Regions from separate parts of the Rossellomorea sp. YZS02 genome, predicted to be linked through region 1. Evidence: riboswitches for the same ligand, from Rfam matches in the RefSeq annotation. Region 1 holds a riboswitch; the other holds the start of a gene.
The links. A riboswitch is a leader RNA that binds a small molecule or an ion and turns the genes downstream of it on or off. The one in region 1 is predicted to bind lysine.

Region 1 (9,114 bases):
AAACAGCACTACATAAGCAAGTCCTTTCTCCCCATCACGATCGGTTGCATTCAGGGTAAGTGGATAACGCTCTTCCTCCTTGATCATGGCCATCGTCGTCCGGACAAGCTCTGTTCCGTCTGCCTTCGCTGTCAGGAACCCCTGGTAGCGGGAGCCCGCTTCACCAAGTGTGGAATCGAGGGTCACGTTGACATCCATTTTTCCACCTGCTGGTATCGTCACTGTATCCTGAGATAGAGTCAGCATACCGCCAGGAGCTTCTTTTCCTTCCGCATTCGTAAAAGTGGCCTCTAATGCGAGCGTCACTTCCTCCTCGCTGTCGTTAGTGTAAGTGACCACCTTTTCAACAGGTTGAGCCTCATCATGCGGCCATTTGAAGAAGCCGAATGATACGGATTCTGTCGCTCTTACATCCGCATCAAGTGCTGCCGGTAGGTCCACACGCCCTGTTCCCACGTGATAAGGCTGATACCCATCAAGTTTCTTGGTCGTATTCATTAAAGCCTGTTTCAATGTTTCCCCATCCCATTCAGGATGTTTCTCTGCTAATATCGCAGCAGCACCCGCAACATGGGGTGTAGCCATTGATGTACCATTTAAGCTTTTATACAATCCCTCCCCGCTTGAATATTGAGAGCGTGCAGCTACAATTCCGACACCAGGCGCTGAAAGATCCGGCTTCAATCCCATATCTCCATATCTTGGCCCCTTGGAAGAGAAATATGCCAATTTGTCCGATTTATCCACAGCTCCAACCGTTAATGCTGAATCTGCCGCTCCTGGAGAACCGATCGTCCCTTCTCCCCCTCTATTACCGGCAGCAATAACGAATAGGGTTCCATTTTCTTCTGACAGTCGATTCACGGCTTCCGCCATCGGATCCGTACCGTCACTCGGCATATCACTTCCAAGACTCATGTTAACGATCTTGGCATGATCGGATGCCCATTCCATACCGTCGATGATCCAGGAATCCTGTCCATATCCTTGATCACTCAACACCTTACCTACTAACAAACGGGCATCTGGTGCAACCCCTTTATGCTTCCCGTCGCCCGCTCCAGTCCCGAGCACCGTAGAGGCCACATGGGTTCCATGACCGTTGGCATCCTTTACTTCTTCTCCAGGTACAAAGCTGATGGCCTCATCTACTTGGCCGTCAATATCCGGATGTTCCGAATCGATCCCTGTATCCAGGACCGCCACCTTGACACCTTCTCCCGTATACCCTTGTTCCCAAGCCTCATCTGCACCGATTTGCGGCACACTCTGATCGAGCGCCGCTTCTACCCGGCCGTCAAGCCAAATTTTGTCTACACCGTTTTTAAATTCTAATGCCGCTTGCTTTTCATCACTTTGAACCGTCACGTCATTCCAGAAAACGTCTGCCTGCTTTTTCTCTGCTGCCAGTGCAGCTCCCTTAATGCTTTCCAGCTCCCGTACTTTCTTTGACCCCTTTGGAGCAGCCGAGATGGATCTCGCCTTCGTTTCCTGGTACTCGACGATGACCGGTACGGAATCGGTGTTTTTGTCATCATAGCCATATTCGATTAATTTTGTAATATTAAACAAATCCTCATCCAGCTTACCGGCTGCCATATAAGGCATCGCTGAATTCGGGAAGACGAAGGTTTCATCCTTGATCTTCATCACCCTGACGCCATCACCGTTTTTATCTGCCTGCTCTACATTGATGATCTGTTTTCCATTGTCGAGCATAGAGACTTTCACTACATCACCTGTAATAAGGGTGATCGTATGCTCTCCCTTGATGGCCGCATTTACATCTACTGATGACGGTTCCGCATTAACTTCTTTACCAGGGACCCCCTGTGCTCCGACCTGAACCATAGAGCCTGATATCATCGTTGCAGCGATTGAACCGACGAGCAGGGGTTTCACATTTAGCTTTTTCATGAACATTCTCCTATTCTATTAAGTTGTAGGGATGAAATAATGGAAGATGGTATGTAGTCCTTCACAGCACTACTTGTAGTTCGGTCTACACCTCCTGTTAAAGAGATTCTGAGTTGTCCCAGTTTTGAAGACTTGCTCTTGGAAGTTTGAAAGATTATGTGGTTACTTGCATTGTAAGGCTCTGCATATCCCCTTCTCAATGGGGGTTATATTATAGGAAAGGAGTCCCGATATAGTTGGAGGAAAGAGGGTACGGGAAATATACATATGTCATTGGACACAGTTCAGATGTATACAGTGAATGATCAGCCTCGTAAACATTGATATTCCCTTCTGAAGCACCTGACATATTTCATAAAAAAATGTCCACTAAGAAAATCTAATCTTCTCAGGAACAAATAAAGAGAACCGGCATAATCGATCATTATGACCGGTTCAGCGCGAAAGCAATCAGATCGATAGTCCAGATTTTTCTTATACTCAGATGCATTTCTTTTTTCAATTCTAATTACCTCCCCCCTTATAGTTCGAATCGCACGGGACATAGGATCCCATATAACCCGTGATGACTGTCACAGCTTTACTATGATAACCCCAACGATAATCAATACAATCGATCCTATTTTTCCTTTACTTATCTTTTCTTGAAAAAATAGAACTCCGATCAATGTGGTTGAAGCAATGGTCACACCTGACCAAATCGCATAGGCAATGCTTATAGCCATGTATCGAACACTCAAAGTCAAGAAATATAAACAAACCCCATAAAGAAGGAATGAGGCGATACTCGCCATCCTTTTCTGAAAACCTTTGGATAATTTAACGGATGTATTTCCCGCCACTGCGAAGAGCAGACTGATGAGGAGGAATAGGGTTCCCATTTATGCTTCCACCTCCTTCTTTTGTTCAGGCAGGTTCAGCCCAATGACTCCTGCAATGATGCATAAGAGCCCGAATAGTTTAAGTGCAGAAAGGGATTCTTGAAAGAGGAATAGTCCCATGACCGATACTAATACCGTCCCTCCACCTGCCCATAGTGCATTGACAATCCCGATCTCATGCTCCTTCGTTAGCCATATATAGCTCCCAAGTGCTACACTATAGGAAAATAATACAATCAACGTAGAAACGGGCTCGCTGAACCCATCGGAAAGCTTCATAAATGAGGCTCCGATTACCTCGAGAATAATCGCTAAACTTAATAAAAGATAATATTTCAGCATATATACCCCTCCTTGAATTGGACGTGATCACGATGAACCTTCAACGATTTGAATATTTCATGGCGGTAGCCAGGGAGAAAAGCCTATCAAGGGCTGCCCAATCCCTTTTCATATCCCAACCAGCATTGAGTAAACAAATGAAGAAGCTCGAAGACACGATGGGCTTTCCCCTTTTCATCCGCTCGGCCAGTGGAATGACCCTGACCAATAAGGGCAAAGATCTGCAAGAGGAGCTTGAACCAATCCTTAGTCAGCTGCACCTGGTAATGGAGAAATACACCACGAATAGCGTAATCCGCATGGGAAGTGACCCCTTGCTGGCTTCTTATTTCTTTCCGGACTATATTGAAGGGATCGATCCCTTTCAAATTCATTTGACAATGATACGGGATGACACAATCGACCTTCTTCCTTTATTAGAAAAAGGTGATATTGATGCGGCCATCATCCAGGACCACCCTAATCAAAAAGGATGCTTCAGCAGCCATTTATTCAGTGATGAATTCTATGCGGCCGTACCCGTCACCCATCGGCTTGCCATACGTGAAACCATTGAGATACAGGACTGTTTCCCTTATACACAATTACTGCCTGATGCCACGACCCCTCTCAGTAAGAAAATAAGGGCACTGATGACGCAGCATGGAGTCACTCCTCCTGTTATCAAAGAACTTCCTTACCATGCACTCATCGGGTATGTCGCACAGAACCAGGGTGTATCCTACCTTCCGTCCATCATGGTCAAGAAAGTCGATTACAAAGGGGTCGTATTCATCCCCCTGCAAAACACCCCCTTGAAAAGGGAAATGTATTTATTCACCCGGGACCAGCATACTCTGGACGTCCTGAAACAAATTTTTCATAAGTAAAGTGTAAGGGGCGATGCCGTTCCTGCATATGACCAAAAAGGAATGGAGGTATAATCAAACGTTATACCTCCATCCAAAAAAGCTGCCCCGGATACTCCGAAGCAGCTTCTTTACCCTATCATCAAGCCCTATGCACGAAATCAAATGATTCTTTTCCTTCAAAAGTATGAACCTCATCTTTATGAGTCTCCCGCTTATCCTGCCCCACCGATTCCAGGACACGTGTCGCACCGATCAGCATCAGCTTCGCAGACAGAATCGTCAACGTGAAGAACACTACTGGAATGAAGGAGATCCACGGATAGGTGGTCCACAGATATTGCCACCACCCTCCAAGAAGGCCCGACCATTCGTAAGAAAGTGACACAAGCACCGCGTTTTGAAAAATGTCCTCATCAATCACAGCACCACCGATAAAAATCTTCAACACCCCAAGATGCGCAATCAACAACATGATAATCATGAATTCACGGATCGATACAAGAAGGATCTGGGGCAGAATGAAAGGCCTGATATGATTCAGAATATAATGGCGCTTTGTAGCCCCCAACACTTTGGAGCTATCGATGAATTCTTCTTTCATGATCTTGTCATATTCGTTTGAAAATAACAGGGTCAAACTCGGGATCGAGATGCCGATGAGAATGACCAGGTAAAAAATCGTTTTATCTGAAAAGTCATAGGGGAAATGATCGGGATTGTATAAAGGCCCCTCAAGCAGCATCCAATTCAATAATAAGAACGATAGTAAAGTGGGAGGAAAATAATTGGCGGCATCCACTATGTTATCGATGATTTTCCTGAACGGCTTGAAATAAAAATGAACCACCAGTCCAAGGACAACCGAAGGCAGCACTCTGCATAACATGATGACAAGAGCCGCGCCTATCGTATATTTCGCACCAACGATGATAAGGAGAAGGACATTCCGGTTAAAATTATCCGTCCCAAGCGGGGGATACTCTAACGGGGAGTATGGAGGGCTAAGAAAATCCCCCTCTTCATTTTTCAAAAGGTCGAGTTTTGGCACTTCATTTCCCCATACCACGTAATAAATCAAACTTACAGCAAACATACCAAACAGAAAAAGAAAACCTGTTAAAAAGGCCGGATTTTTCATTAATTTCTTCAGCATCATATGACCACCCTTTGTCCGGTTTTTTTAACAATGATTAGCCGGATCAGGATGAGCAGCAGGAATACCGGCACATAGAACATAATCAGACTAAAACAAATCACATCCATTTGGGAAAATGACAGGATAAAATGAGTGATCCCATAGATATTGAACAATCTCTCAAATACGATAAGAGATGACAAGAGAAAGAGAATGATGGACTTGGAGTGATTCAATAAACTGAACGTGATATTCCGCAGGATATGGACAAAGAAAATGAAATGCCTGGACATTCCCTTTCCTCTGATCAGATCTACATAGGGCTTGCCGTACTCATCGTTCACCAGCAGATAGGTAATTCTGAACAACATGATCGTCGGTAAGATGGACAATGTCAGGACAGGGATCAGATACACCTTCTCCTGTGATCCGACGATGGGAAACAATAAAATCCCCGTCTCTTTCAACACCAAAATGACGCTGTATTGAATGACGATCAAAATGAAGATATCGGGTGTGGACTCCAGCAGGTTGGTGGCCCGGGTGATGAACTTCGACCAGGCACTCGGCAGTAAATGTGTGAGGTATGCAAGGAGGATACCCATGACAACAGATAGTAGAATAGCAGAGATGAAGATGGAAACTGAATAGAAATATGGTTCCCAGAAAGCAGGGAACATCGGATACGAGTTGTTCACTTCATTGGTGATCGTCATTGCATTTGAATGAAGCAGAGAGCTTGTAATATCCTTAAGGTTCATCAGATATTGCTTCAAGCTAAGATCCACTCCCTCATTGAACAGCCCGATGAGGCCGGTCAACAGGATGATGCCGACCAGAACGAAGAGAAATTTCAACACCATTGAACCGATAGATTCGAGATACATAGATTGATCCTCCCAAGAAATAGAAAACATATTTCTACCAGATTACCATAATAAACCATAAAATCCCATATAAAAAAGTGGAACCCTAAGGATTCCACTCTCCATTGCCTATCGGTCTTTCCGTACAAGATCCGCGTATGTCTCCCGCTCGATCACGACACGGGATTCACCGTCTTTCACAAACACGACAGCCGGCCTTGGGATCCGGTTATAATTACTCGCCATGGAATACCCATAAGCACCAGTACTGAACACTGCCAGAATATCCCCGTAATTCGTCGGTGGGAGCATCAAATCCCAGATCAGCATGTCCCCTGACTCGCAGCACTTCCCGGCAATGCTCACAAGCTCCGTGCATTCCTCATTAGGACGGTTGGCTAGCATCGCATGATACTTTGCCTGATACAGTGCAGGTCTGATATTGTCCGTCATCCCTCCGTCAATCGCCACATATGTCCGCACGTCTGGAATGATTTTCTTTGATCCCACTTTGTACAACGTCGTACCTGCCTCAGCCACTATGCTTCGGCCCGGCTCCACCCAAACTTCCGGAAGTGGATATTCATTCTTCGAAAAGTACGTTTTCACACTATCCGTAATGCCCTTTACATACGTCGGAATCGGCAGTGGGCGATCTTCTTCCGTATAGCGGACACCAAACCCTCCACCAATATTCAACACCGGCATCGTCATATCGAATTCGATGCGCATCCGCTGCATGAAATCAGCAAGTACCTTAATCGCCTGATCGAATCCATCCTGTTCGAAAATTTGGGATCCGATATGAGAGTGAAGCCCAAGTAAGGTGAAGTACGGTTTTCTCATGGCTAGTTGAATCGCTGTACTTGCCTGTCCATTCGAAATGCTGAATCCGAATTTCGAATCTTCCTGTCCTGTTGTGATGTACTCATGGGTATGGGCTTCCACTCCTGGGGTGACCCTGATCAGGATTTGAACCTGCTGTTCACGCTCTTTTGCAAGGTCATGCAGCAATTCAAGCTCAAGGAAACTGTCGACAACAAAGCAGCCGATTTCCGCTTCAAGAGCCATAAGGAGCTCTTCTTCGGATTTGTTGTTCCCATGGAAATGAATCCGGTCAGCAGGGAATCCCGCCTCAAGGGCCGTATACAATTCCCCGCCAGACACGACGTCCAGTGAAAGATTTTCCTGTGCTGCAAGTCGCACCATCTCTTTACAAAGGAACGCTTTACTCGCATAGGCAACTTGATATTTCATACCACTTTCATTGAACGCATCCCGAAACAACTTGGCATTCCCGCGGATCATCCCTTCATCGTACACCATCAACGGCGTGCCGTATCTTTCGACCAGCTCACCTGTACCCATCCCACCGATGGTTAAATCACCTTGAACATTCACATCAACTGTACTCATATCCTTTACTCCTTTAGACTCTCTAAAAAAACACAAAAAAACCGTATGAAGCAGATGCTCATACGGTTTTTCACCAAAGTTAACGGAAACATGATGAAGACTCTGTATTAACATCTCTTCAATAGTGCTCCACAACCTTTGCATTGTGACAGTCCAACATTTCTTCAATGCTGGCCCAACAAAAAATAGAATTGGCTATTTTCTGCTTCGGCGATCTGCCTTTCCCTACTTATCCCGGAATCCAATATTCTCAAAGAAGGTACTCTTCATACTCGCGCCTCTATTATCAGAGAGTGACTGTTTATTTGATTGGCATAACTATATCATTCTGTTGAAATGGTTGTCAATTGGTTTTAGTAGAAACTCCCTGGAATTGTATCCAGGGATTCAGTTTACTTCAATTTAATTTCGAAGGGCGCCATTTCAATCGGCTTATCGTTTCGGCTTAAGCTTTCGAATGGAACGATTAATGAATAGTCATCCAGATCGGCATCCTTATGTAAGTCAAAAGTGATTTGATAACGGAGAGCAGCCTTATCAATTGTTTTCGTTTCAGTACTTCTGATCATATGATTCAACATCTTATTATAGTCTAGTTCATCTTTGTCATCTCTGTGAATATCGCTAGATGGTATCATCTGAACGAATTGAGCAATATTCTCTAGAATGTCATATCGAAATTGTTTTTCTTTGATATCGTCTATGGTGAAATTGACTGTCACCTTCCCCTTAGTGTTTTGGATATCTTCTACTGTGATTTGATAACCGAAACGTGGACTCTTTATGTGAAATGGAATGGTTGATTTCAATGAGTGGAGGGCATCATCATCCACTCGCTTCATGTCTGCCTGTACTTTCAGCGAATGGGCCTTATCATTGAGTTTACTCGTAAAGAGCTCCCTTACCGTCTTTTCTACTTTCCCATGGACTTCTTTGGTTTGAAGTACCTCCGCACTCGACTTCGACAACCTGTTCCCAAGGTCATCAAACACGATCAGATCTAAGCTATCCTTCTCGGACTCTACCGTATACGTATATTCCAGTATCGTCGTCGCTTTTCCTTTCGTAACAGAAGTCATCTGCAGCTCAAATTCCCCATCCGGTGATACTGTCCTTGCATCTGTTTGAATGGTTTCGGAAGGAATCCTCTTCACTGGTACATCAAAGGACCATGTGCCGTTCACATCGGCCATATGGGTGAACGTCAATGGAAGGGTGAAGTCCTCCGGCAGTTCTTTTCCATCCTTATAAAATTCGATGGAACCTATGAATTCTTCTCCCTCTTTTTTCAGACCCGAGCTTCCTGCACCCCATTGATTCTGATCTTTCCCATCAAAAAGATGATAGCTGTAACCACTCACGGGACGATTGCCTTCATCCATATGTTCGATGGAAAGGTCATCTCCCTTCGCCTTAAACGTGACCCCAATAACGTTCCCATCGTAATAGGTGCTTGTGATCGTGATATCAACACCATTGGAAGTGGCTGCCTGGTTGACCTCGGTGACTTTATCACTTGAATAAAGTTCTTTCCCGACTCCGGATCCGACTTTTTCATAGATCCCACCAAGTACCGGAAGCTTGGCTAATGCATTATTCACCGGGGAGAAGAGAAATCCAGAGACGAGAATCATAGAGGCAGCAGCTGTGGTCATGCCGGCACTCACCTTGAGCCTTTTTCTACGTACCTTATGCTTCCTGCCTTT
Region 2 (7,091 bases), on a different contig from region 1:
GCGGTGGTGTGATCGTTGTACCTGCCTTGATATACTTTGGTACATATACAACCTTGATAGATGGCATGAACCCTCAAACGGCTGTAGGTACTTCTTTGGTTATTATGATTTTTACGGGATTATCATCCACCCTTGCTTACTTGAAGCATAAAACCGTCGATTATAAAAGCGGCTTGATTTTCTTTGCCGGGAGCGGACCTGGTTCCATAGTCGGTGCGTGGGTGAACAAAGGCTTGAATATGGAGAGCTTTAATCTTTACTTCGGAATTTTCATGATATTGATAGCCGTGATTCTGATGGTGCGGAATAAATTAAAGCCCATTGAAAAATTCAGGAATGCATCCTTCCAACGGGAATTCACCGATCCAAGCGGAGAGACATTTCGCTACGGATATCCTCCTGTCCTGGGTGCGGCCATTGCCTTTGTCGTCGGCTTCACATCCGGATTATTCGGCATTGGAGGGGGCTCATTGATGGTCCCTGCCATGATCCTGATCTTCTTATTCCCACCTCATGTGGCCGTGGCAACGTCCATGTTCATGATTTTTCTGTCGGCAATTGTAAGTTCTGGCACACATGTCCTGTTCGGGAATGTTAAATGGCTCTATGCACTCGCTCTCATCCCGGGAGCCTGGATCGGCGCAAAGATCGGGGCGTATATCAACACGAAGCTCGAATCCAAAGTATTGGTTAGTGTATTGAGAATTATTTTGATATTAATTGGAATTCGGTTGATTTATCAAGGAATGACAGGATAATATACCTCCTATAGGAGTGAACGACTTATGAGAGAAACCATTCATATTTATCATACGAACGATCTTCACAGTCACTTTGAACATTGGCCCAGGATCAGAGATTTCCTCAAACAGCGAAAACAGCAGCATGTGATGGACGGGGACTCTGTGTATGTATTCGATATCGGAGATCACGTTGACCGATGGCACCCTTTGAGTGAAGCGACGTTGGGACTAGGGAATGTAGAGTTATTAAATGAAGCGGGGTACGATGCCGTCACAATCGGCAATAACGAAGGGATCACCCTTGATTATGATGATTTAAACAATCTCTATAAAGATGCCGAATTTGATGTGATTGTCGGGAACCTGCTGGATCAGTCATCCGGGCGTCCCGACTGGATAGATACTCACCGGATTTATCAGACGGGTAGAGGAGGGAAGATTGGTGTCATTGGATTAACGGCCTATTTCAAGCCTTTTTACGAAGCGCTCGGCTGGAATATCACTTCACCAATAGATGAATTAAAGAGATTGGTTGACGAGCTTCATCCCAAAGTGGATATGATCATTCTGCTTTCGCACTTAGGAATCAAGGATGACGAGATGATTGGGGAGCAATTCCCTGAAATAGACGTCATTCTCGGTGCACATACCCACCATGTATTACCTGTGGGCAAAATGGTGAAAGGGACCATGCTGGGTGCCGGAGGGAAATATGGTCACTACGTCGGTCATGTGACCATTGAAGTGGATACGGCTACAAAGCAAATCGTAGAAAAAAAGGCAGTGTTATATGAACAGCATGAACTTCCTTCAGTTGAGGGGGAAGAAGAGGAGATTCTTGATTGGATTCGCAAGGGGGAAAAATTATTAGAGCAAGAGATTACCCGGCTGAAAGCACCTCTCCCAGTCGATTGGTTTCAGCCATCCCTCCTTCCTGACAGGCTTTGTGCAGCACTTGTGGAATGGTGTAGTGCTGATTGCGGATTCTTGAATTCAGGTCTTCTTATGGATGGTCTTCATGAGGGAGCAGTGACAAAGCAGGATTTGCATAGCATCCTTCCCCATCCCATCAACCCATGTATGATCTGGATGAAGGGAGCTGAGCTGAAGGAAATCATTAAGCAGACTCTCAATGAGGATTGGCCGAATCTTGAAGTGAAGGGCCTTGGGTTCAGGGGGAAAGTGATGGGTAGATTTGTATATTACAATATTCATTTCAGTAACCATGATATCCTGATTGGAGACTCCCCGATCGAGCCTTCAAAAATGTACAAACTGGCGCTTCCTGATATGTTCACTTTCGGTCACTTCTTTCCAGACCTTCAAAGGCTTGAGAAAAAGTACTTTATGCCGGAGTTTTTACGGGACGTTTTGGAATGGAAATTAAAGCAGTAAATAGGTCACCGTTTCTTCATTCATAACATACATATGAGTGAAGGGAGCGATGAAATATGATGAATGTATCTCCAATTACCATTGGAGGACATACCTTTACAGCCATATCTGTTGAACTTCCGAAAACCAATCTCCTCGTCGTGACGAGTGAAAAAGGATATATCATGTGTGGGGCACTTGATGTTGCGCTGCTGAATGAGAAGTTAAAGGACAGGGGGATCATCGCCGGAAGAGCGGTCGGTGTGAAAACCATTGATCAGCTACTGGATGCGCCACTGGAGTCCATCACCTACGAAGCTGCGAATCTCGGTATCCATACAGGGATGGCTGGCAGGGATGCGCTGTTAAAGATGATATAAAAGTTGAGAATGACCAGTGCTCATAACAGAGTAACTGGTCTTTGTTATGGGAGAAAGAGAATCATTAAGGGGGAATTTGAGCTATTGGTAGGTGGATCCCGCATGTAGAAAGGGATTTATCACATTTTCACATTGCTGGTATAAGGATAATTGCGTCAAAATCGACCGTGATTGCGTCATTATATGATTTATTGCGTCAAAACCGACCGTAATTGCGTCATTATTTTAATTATTGCGTCAAAGTCACCCGCAATTGCGTATTTTAACAAAAAAAGGAAATTGAGTCCCGTATCTAACCCGCTTCACATCCAAAAAACCCCATCTAATCCCCCTTATTTCTTCAATATTCTTTCATGAATATTTAACCAAATACACCTTGCAAGATCATTTTTATCCTTTATAATGGAGATACTAGGAAATTTTGTCGAAAAATGAAAGAATTACATAGGAGAATTCTATGAGGCTTATATCAACTCGGGCTTTAAAACCCGGCATGGTTCTAGCTACAACGGTATATAATATGAGAGGTCAAGCTTTGATTCATGATAACGTTCCTATTACAGAACGCATGATTTACAGGTTGAAGGAGCTTAGTATTCAGTATGTCTATATTGAAGACTCTCTTTCCAGTGGAATCCATGTAAAGGGGTCCGTTTCGAGTAAAGTGCGGCAGCAGGCGATCCAAAATATTGAGACGGCCTTCAATCAAATAAGTACCTCTAAAGAGCAGCCAGGGTTATTCATGATTGAGAATAGTGCCAAGCAGTTGAAACAGGTGATAGATGTCGTCCTGTCAGAGGTCAAGGCGAACCATGATCTTCTCACCATTTTGACAGATGTGTTTACATATGACTCCTATATTTTTCATCATTCATTCAATGTAACGTTATATACGCTTTCCATCGGGCTTGAACTCAAGCTGTCCCAGAAGCAGCTGGAGCAGCTTGGAGTGGGGGCGATCCTTCATGACATCGGCAAGATGCTGGTTCCTGAAGAGATCCTTCTCAAGCCGGGTAAACTCACAGAAGACGAATTCTGTGAAATCAAGAAACATTCGGAGCATGGCTTTGACATTCTGAGACAGCTTCATTCTGTATCCCTGATCATCGCCCATTGTGCGTACCAGCACCATGAGAGGCTCGATGGCTCCGGTTATCCACGGGGGATCAAGGGAGAAGACATTCATCCTTTTGCAAAGATCATCGCTGTGGCCGATGTATTTGACGCCATGACTTCGAATCGAGTTTATAGAAAAGCCATGCTTCCTCATCAGGCATTGGAGGTCTTGTATGCGGGTTCTGGATCTCTGTTTGATTCCCAGGTGATCGAAGCCTTCCGTTCATCGGTGGCCATCTATCCTACTGGAATGATCGTCGAGCTAAATGATGGGAGGAAAGGGATCGTCACCGATCAAAATAAAGGGGTGACGGACAGACCAGTGATCCGTATCATCGAAGAGGGCGGCGAGGAACTGAATTCTCCTTATCCTTTGGATTTAAGCAAGGAACTGGATAAGGTCATTACAGGCTTTGACCCCGATTATGAACCGCAATCTCTGAAGATTACATAAATTTTTGCGTTAATCTCTCCTTACCAAGCATACAAATAGCTTGTAAGGGGGGATTTTTTTGTCAAAGTTCAAAACCTACAAACCCCGAAGAGGAGGTCCACTGCCTTTTCGACATGTGATGATCATTACATTTTTGTTTTTTATGATCTCAACTGGATTTGGATTATGGATCATTAACAAAGGGTTGAAACCGACCCTTCTTGCTTATGCCGAGACACAGACCAGCAGGATTGGTACCCTGGTGATTAATAAAGCGATCAATAAGAAGATTGCCGATGTACTGGATATTTCGGATATAACTGAAGAAGTGAAGAACCAGGAAGGCGATATCGTTTCGTTTAAATACAATACGCAGACCATCAACAGGGTCCAGGCAGAAATCACGAATCTGGTCCAACAGAATCTTCAGGAAGCTGAGGCAGGGAATATTGAAAATCTGGAGTTCCTCACTGAAGTGGAAATTGATGAAGGGAAGTCGAAAGCATCGAAGGGCATTACGTATTCCGTCCCTCTAGGTCAGGCTACGAACAACGTTTTACTCGGAAACCTGGGGCCGAAGATACCCATTCGCTTTCATTCCATCGGTGACGTGCGTTCCGATGTGAAAACGACGGTAGAGCAGTTTGGCATCAATAACGCAGTAGTGAAAGTATTTGTGGAGCTTGAAGTAAATGTACAGATCATCATCCCATTTGCAACGAAAACCGAAACGATTAAGCAGGATATCCTGGTTGCCATGGGAACGGTTCATCTGGATGTACCGCAATTTTATAACAATGGTGGAGGAGATTCCGGACCATCCATTGAAATTCCCACAAATTAGTACGGAAAAAAAGTTGTCAAAAGAATGATAGTTTGTTATATTAATAAAGAAAATTTTATAACACACCACATCATCAGTCCGATGGGGTAGAGGCGCAGGGTTCAAGAGTAATCTGTTCGAGGATGACAACGAAGAAAACAGATGAAAGGGAATCTTTGCCGAAGTAAATATGCTTGTCAAAGGGATATTTGCTGGGGTTGTCTTGAAGAAGGATAACACTGTCATTATAGGGAAATCTCTATAATGGGGAGCTACAGATCGTGATGGAGCACTTACGTTACTAACAAAGGTAATGATAGTTTCTCTATCGTTGCCTTTTTTTATTATCCTCTGTCATGCTACGATGGTTCCCCCCTATCAAATAGGAGGAGGACACTATGGAAAACACGATTTACTCATTATTACCACCCCTTTTAGCCATTCTTATGGTTATACTCACAAGACGGGTCCTGCTTTCATTGGGAGTAGGGATTGTCGCATCTGCCTTTCTGTTGGCGGATTTATCAATACCCAAAACATTCAGCTTTATATGGGACGCCTTTAAGGGTATCTTTGTCGCAGATGGCGGACTGAATACCTGGAATGTCTACATCATTTTCTTCTTACTCATTCTCGGTGTTATCACGGCATTTGTGAATATCTCAGGCGGAAGCCGCGCGTTCGGTGAATGGGCGATGAAACGAGTGAAGACAAGGCAGGGTGCACAGCTTCTGGCTGCGGTATTAGGTATCATCATTTTTATTGACGACTATTTCAATGCCCTTGCTGTCGGTCAGGTTTCAAGGCCCATCACCGATCGTCACAGAATTTCACGAGCAAAATTAGCTTATATCATTGATTCAACTTCGGCTCCGATCTGTGTTGTTTCACCTATTTCCAGCTGGGGAGCTTATATTATCGGGATCATCGGTTCGATTCTTACTGCTCACAGTATCACGGAATATACGGCATTTTCAGCTTTCATTCAAATGATCCCGATGAACCTTTACGTATGGGCAGCAGTCTTACTTGTTGTAATGGTTGCCTATAAGGGTCTTGATTTCGGTAAAATGAAAGAGCATGAAGTACGTGCCATTGAAACCGGAGATCTTTATGATCCCGGCAAAGAAATTCCCGGTGAATTGAAAAACGATCTTCCAGTCAGCTCAAAAGGATCTGTGGGCGATCTTGTCTGGCCGATTGTGGCTCTTGTCATCGGTACAGTTTCCATGATGCTATGGACTGGTTATCAAGCGGTGGGATCCTTTGATCTACTGCCTATTTTTGAAAATACGGATGTTACCAAATCGTTACTATACGGTGGATTATTCGGACTTGTGGTTGCCCTGATCTTCTTCCTTCGCCAAGTAAGCCTAAAAGGAATTGAAGGAAGTGCTCTAGGAACGGCTGTACTGGAAGGAATCAAGTCCATGCTTCCGGCTGTTTACATCCTGATCTTTGCCTGGACCATCGTCACGCTTATCGACCAATTGCAAACAGGAACGTATCTTGCCGGTCTGGTAGAGCAATCTAACTTACCGATGCAGGCACTTCCGGTCATTTTATTCCTTGTTGCCGGAATCATGGCCTTCTCAACGGGAACATCCTGGGGATCGTTCGGAATTCTCCTGCCGATCGCCGGAGAAATTGCTGCAGCGTCAGATGTAACGATCTTACTTCCTGCCATGGCAGCGGTGCTTGCGGGATCTGTTCTGGGTGACCACTGTTCACCGATCTCAGACACGACGATCCTTTCCTCTACAGGTGCAGGAAGCAACCATATCGATCACGTCATCACGCAGCTTCCATATGCGATTATTGGTGCGGTAGTAGCCGCAATCGGATACCTGGTATTAGGATTTACGGGAAGCACCATCTTGGGACTCGTGGTTGTCATCATATTAATCCTGGCAATCGCATTTCTGTTCGGTGAAAAAGCAAAGCCTGCATCTGCAGAATAATGGAAATGAAGACCAGAAGCCAAACGGCTTCTGGTTTTTTTTCTTGTATGGAGGATGAATTCACTTTATGATTCTATCGCCTCCCATTCTCCAAATTCCGACAAAATTCTTATAGTGAAATAGTACTGCCGGATTTTTGTGAAATTCTTATGAAATCACTAAAATAAAGCTTTGACAATTGTCCCGGAACTAGCTATACTGACTTTAGATTATAAATAATCTGAAAATATAAAAATTTCAAATACCTATTAAATGGTAGTT

Region 2: another riboswitch for lysine. It lies ahead of SLH55_RS11940 (Na+/H+ antiporter NhaC family protein); the one in region 1 lies ahead of lysA (diaminopimelate decarboxylase).

The regions. Positions count from the first base shown of each region.
Region 1 is NZ_JAXBLY010000002.1:98,733-107,846, forward strand. It holds gene SLH55_RS02710 (S8 family peptidase) at 1-1,917, opposite strand, end outside; gene SLH55_RS02715 (DMT family transporter) at 2,490-2,798, opposite strand; gene SLH55_RS02720 (multidrug efflux SMR transporter) at 2,799-3,140, opposite strand; gene SLH55_RS02725 (LysR family transcriptional regulator) at 3,173-4,009, shown strand; gene SLH55_RS02730 (ABC transporter permease subunit) at 4,131-5,144, opposite strand; gene SLH55_RS02735 (ABC transporter permease subunit) at 5,144-6,013, opposite strand; gene lysA (diaminopimelate decarboxylase) at 6,122-7,408, opposite strand; lysine riboswitch at 7,523-7,699, opposite strand; gene SLH55_RS02745 (DUF4179 domain-containing protein) at 7,801-9,114, opposite strand, start outside.
Region 2 is NZ_JAXBLY010000011.1:5,121-12,211, reverse strand. It holds gene SLH55_RS11965 (sulfite exporter TauE/SafE family protein) at 1-758, shown strand, start outside; gene SLH55_RS11960 (bifunctional UDP-sugar hydrolase/5'-nucleotidase) at 786-2,138, shown strand; gene SLH55_RS11955 (YunC family protein) at 2,195-2,497, shown strand; gene SLH55_RS11950 (HD-GYP domain-containing protein) at 2,955-4,067, shown strand; gene yunB (sporulation protein YunB) at 4,126-4,890, shown strand; lysine riboswitch at 4,970-5,152, shown strand; gene SLH55_RS11940 (Na+/H+ antiporter NhaC family protein) at 5,268-6,830, shown strand.